2 regions of the Paenibacillus sp. GYB004 genome follow, and region 1 is predicted to be linked to the other one. Evidence: a T-box and tRNA genes for the amino acid it is inferred to sense, from the RefSeq annotation. Region 1 holds a T-box; the other holds one or more tRNA genes.

What was found. The T-box of region 1 lies ahead of ileS (isoleucine--tRNA ligase). A T-box ahead of a tRNA ligase gene usually reads a tRNA of that ligase, here a tRNA-Ile.
Region 2: it has a tRNA-Ile gene. The T-box ahead of ileS (isoleucine--tRNA ligase) is inferred to sense a tRNA for this amino acid. The anticodon was not compared.

The regions. Positions count from the first base shown of each region.
Region 1 covers NZ_JARBDB010000031.1:117,214-119,604, reverse strand. Annotated here, with positions in the region: gene PV433_RS14070 (hypothetical protein) at 1-567, opposite strand, end outside; T-box leader at 762-1,015, shown strand; gene ileS (isoleucine--tRNA ligase) at 1,074-2,391, shown strand, end outside.
Region 2 covers NZ_JARBDB010000035.1:130,141-132,531, reverse strand. Annotated here, with positions in the region: gene PV433_RS15430 (phosphatidylglycerophosphatase A family protein) at 1-265, shown strand, start outside; gene PV433_RS15425 (hypothetical protein) at 431-637, shown strand; tRNA gene PV433_RS15420 (tRNA-Met) at 754-827, shown strand; tRNA gene PV433_RS15415 (tRNA-Ile) at 847-923, shown strand; tRNA gene PV433_RS15410 (tRNA-Leu) at 973-1,055, shown strand; gene PV433_RS15405 (hypothetical protein) at 1,210-1,641, shown strand; gene PV433_RS15400 (S-layer homology domain-containing protein) at 2,259-2,391, opposite strand, start outside.

The DNA.
Region 1 (2,391 bases):
TGTTCTCCGCCTCCTCGACATCACGAACAGCACTGCCGCTGCCGCGATTACCAGCACGGATACCGCCGCGACCGCCGGAACGATGTAGCTCCCTTCGGCGACTGCCTTGGAAGGGTCGGGCGCTTGACCCGCGCCCAGCTCGGCCAGCTCCAGGCTCGCCGCGGACAATGGCCTCGTCATCTCGCACATGCCGGTCTCCAGCCGGTCCGACGTTCCGTAAGCGGAGACAAGATAGCTCTGGTTGACGGCAAATCCGGTATAGCCGCAGCTCGCCGAGCTCATCGCCGTGTACACTTCCGTCGTGGACGTAACCTGCCCCTTCCACACCGTCGTCACTTCGAACGTAACGCGAACCGGATCGGCCGACGATTGCGCGAAGCCGATTTTGCCCGGCTGCTTGACGTCCTTCACCTTCCCGGCGAAGATCGCCGTCTTCCGGTTCATCTCGGACTGTACGGACGGAGGCGCCGCGCAGGAACAAGCGAATACGTCCGCAGGAGCGGCGAACCCGATCACCGCCATAGCTAGCAAACTGCACAACAGGATGGTCCTCATACGTTTTCTCATCTTATCACCTCTGCCTTTAGTACGATGTCAGACCCAATAGGGAGAGTGGATTAAAAAGCGCTTGGCGAGTCTCTCTCCCTTTTTCAAAATACAACTCTGACTTTGTACTACTAGACGCACCGCAGCACCAATTTGTTCCACTTGTTGACAATGGAATTGGAATAGTGTACAAAAGAGTTAATTACATGCCATAACCAAATTCATTGACGAGAACGAGTACGCTAATCCCTTGTCCCCCAGAGAGTTGGCCCCGTGCTGAAAGCCAACGTTCAAGTGTTAGCCGAACATCCTCTCCGAGAAGGAAAGCTGAAGCGCACCAGTAAGCCGCCCCGGGGTCCCGCCGTTACAAGGGACGCGCATGATCGTGCGCAGTTGAGGTGCCGGGAGATTCGGAGCTTGGGTCGAACGGAACAAGGGTGGTATCGCGAGAGATAATCTCGTCCCTTAGAGGGACGGGATTTTTTTGTTTGATTATGGTTATGAACCCGAGAGGATGGCTAAGCGCGATGAGAAAAGTGGATGTCAAAGAAAAAGCAAGAGAACGCGAGCTCCGCGTACTAAAGAGATGGAAGCAGGAGGATACGTTCCGGCAGTCGATCGCAAACCGGGAAGGCAAGCCGAATTTCGTGTTCTACGAAGGTCCTCCGACCGCCAACGGCAAGCCGCATATCGGGCATGTGCTCGGACGCGTCATCAAAGACTTTATTTGCCGCTATAAGACGATGTCCGGTTACCGCGTCGTCCGCAAGGCCGGCTGGGATACGCACGGTCTGCCGGTAGAGCTCGGCGTCGAGAAGCAGCTCGGCATCTCCGGCAAGCAGGAGATCGAGAAGTACGGCGTTGCCAAATTCATCGAGACGTGCAAAGGCAGCGTGTTCGAATACGAGAAGCAGTGGCGCGAGCTGACCGAAGGAATCGCCTACTGGACCGATATGGATCACCCTTACGTAACGCTGACGAACGATTATATCGAAAGCGTGTGGCATATTTTGGCGGAGATTCATAAGAAGGGGCTGCTGTACAAAGGTCACCGCGTCAGCCCGTACTGCCCGGATTGTCAGACGACGCTCAGCTCTCACGAGGTCGCTCAAGGCTATGAAGACGTCAAAGATTTGAGCGCGACCGTGAAGTTCCGGAACAAGCAAAGCGGCGAGTATTTCCTCGCCTGGACGACTACGCCGTGGACGCTGCCGGCCAACGTGGCGTTAGCCGTTAACGCCAACCTCGATTACGTCAAAGTGAGGCAGGGCGGCGAGGTTTACATCGTGGCGGACAATCTGGCGGACAAATGGTTCAAGGAAGACTTCGAACGGCTGTCCGTTCATAAAGGCTCGGAATTCGTAGGCGCCGCTTACGAGCCGCCTTTCACTTACTTGACCGTAGAGAAAGGGTTTATCGTCGTCGATGCCGATTACGTCAGCGATTCGAGCGGTACCGGGATCGTTCATATCGCTCCGGCTCACGGGGAGGACGACTACCGGACGACCCGCCAGCACGGGCTCGACTTCGTAAGCGTCGTCGATCTGGCCGGCCGTTATACCGCGCAGGTCGCCGATTTTGCCGGACGGTTCGTGAAGGACTGCGACGTCGATATCGTCAAGAGCTTGTCCGAACGCAAGCTGCTGTTCGCCAAGGAGCGGTACGAGCACAGCTACCCGTTCTGCTGGCGCTGCAAATCGCCGCTGCTGTATTACGCGATGGAGAGCTGGTTTATCAAGACGACTGCGGTGAAAGATCAGCTGATCGAAAACAACAGCAAAATCGACTGGTACCCGTCCCATATCCGGGAAGGCCGGTTCGGCAAGTTTCTGGAGGAGCTGGTCG
Region 2 (2,391 bases), on a different contig from region 1:
TGACGAGACGTTGGCGCTTGGTTCGGTATTCGGCTATGGGAGTATAGCCGTTACGACGTTCGGTCATTTGGACAAGCATAAGGTCGGAGTGATCAAGCGGCTCGATACGAAAAGCGGGAACGGCGTCCATACGTTCCTCGACGATCTGGTGGCGAGCATCGCGGCTTCCGCAGCCAGCCGGATCGCTCACCGGATGCGCGACGAGGAGGAGCGCCTGGAGGCGGTTGATAACCCTGCGGTGCTTCGGGGAGAGCATGCGGGCTGAATAAACGGTGTAGAACCTCTCACGCAGAGATGCGGGGAGGTTTTTTTGCGGTCTTTTTCGTTTATAACGGGGGCGTAAGCGTTAGGGCAAATAGCGTGTTTCTGAAACTTTTTGCATAGAATCGTACCGATCCCGGTAAAAAAATGGGGGAGATGGGATATGCTAATGAGAGAACAAGATCAAAGAAAGGATCGGTCGGAATTGAAGATGCAATGGGTGTACTGGGTCAAGCTGTATGAAAGCAAATTCCAGGCGGGCTGTCTGGCCAAGCGGATGGAAGAGGATTGGTGGATCTACGGCTACGAATGCCCGCAGTCGGTGGAAGTGTTCAGGTCCAAGAAAGGCCGGTTCGGCGTCCGGTATCAGCTGTAGGGAACAAGAAAACTTACGGTTAGTACCACTAAGTGAAAAAAATATTGACATCCACTCTTCATATGGTGTATATTTATTTTTGTCGCTGTCGCGAACAGGACAGCATTTCCAAACGACGCGGGGTGGAGCAGCCCGGTAGCTCGTCGGGCTCATAACCCGAAGGCCGCAGGTTCAAATCCTGCCCCCGCAATAATCTTTTCCGCTCATTGGGGCCCTTAGCTCAGTTGGTTAGAGCGGTCGGCTCATAACCGATTGGTCGGGGGTTCGAGTCCCTCAGGGCCCACCAGAAATAGAATGCGGCAATCATAGATTGATAGGAACGTCCATACATACATGCCGGGGTGGCGGAATGGCAGACGCACAGGACTTAAAATCCTGCGGGGGCAACCCCGTACGAGTTCGAGTCTCGTCCTCGGCATAAACCTACAATCCAAAAACACAAAACGCTTGGTTAAAGACAGCGGGAGTTGATCCCCGTCGATAACCCGGCGTTTTTTTGTGCAGGCGAACCGGGTTCGACCTAGTTTTTGGGTGTAAACTCCAAGAGAACAGACTGCTTCCGGGATGTGTCCATGATGATCATTGAAAGTCTTGTCGACCGTAAAAACCAGGCGCCGTTAACGGTGCTGCTTAACCTGAAAAAGGGTGACCCGGTCGATCTGCGGCTGGAGGACGGTTCCTGGAAGGTATATGCGCACGGCGCCTATCTGGGGGCGATCCCCGATTCCTATGAAATAAACGGGAGCCGTTATCAGCATGCGGTCATAACTAAGATGGAGCGGACCGTTACGATGAATTTCTCGCTGCGATGTGTAACGGTTCAAGAACTCCAAGCGCATGCGGAAAAGCAGCGTGTGGAGACGGAACAATACAAGAAGAAGTATATCCAATATCAAAAAGAAAAAGAGTCGGACAAGTATAGACCGGGCACCTCCAGCGGCGTTAGTCTGTACGATAAAGAGCTGGATAAAGAGTTAACTTGGGATTATGACCCCGAGCCGTGACTTTGCCAAGTATCGTTGCAAAGCAGTGTATATGTGAAAGTAATTACATAGCAGTTAATCTGTAACGTCAGGAAAAGAGAGTTCAGCGGTTACGCGGCACATAAGGGCTCTCTATCGTTATCAATGATCTGGCAGCATCGATTGTTAGTAACGGATATCCGAATAGTGTGCCGGATTGCGGGGCTGTACTAAAGAAATAATGGGATGCAGGGCGGACGCACAGGACTTTAAATCCTGCGGGGTAACCTGAACAAGTTCAAGTTTAATCACCCATCTATCACCTGAAGAATGCAAACCACTATAGCAAACCAACTTAGTGAACAAACCATCCCCGATTGTACCACGCACATCCATCTATTCTTAAAACGATTCTGATTATCAACGAATATCCTCAACAAACACTTTACTCATTTATCGCTTATTTTCATTATATTTCTATTCTCAAGCCGTTATAATCCTTATAAAAATGAAACAGGACGAGATTCTGATTGTCGAATGCAATTGCAATTTCATCCCCCCTCGATAACTTGAAACCCTTAGCTTAAACCCTCGGAAAGTAAAAAAAGAACTTCGGCCAAGAGCGTCCGCTCTGCCGAAGTTCCCGGGTGAAGCTTATCTTACAACGCGTCAGAAGACGAAGTCGATCCGGCGGCCGGCTGCAACACCGGCTTATAGGTTGAGGCGACGTAGGTGTCGATTTTGGCCTCGCTGATCACTTGCGGATACATTTTATCCGGATCGGGCTGATGA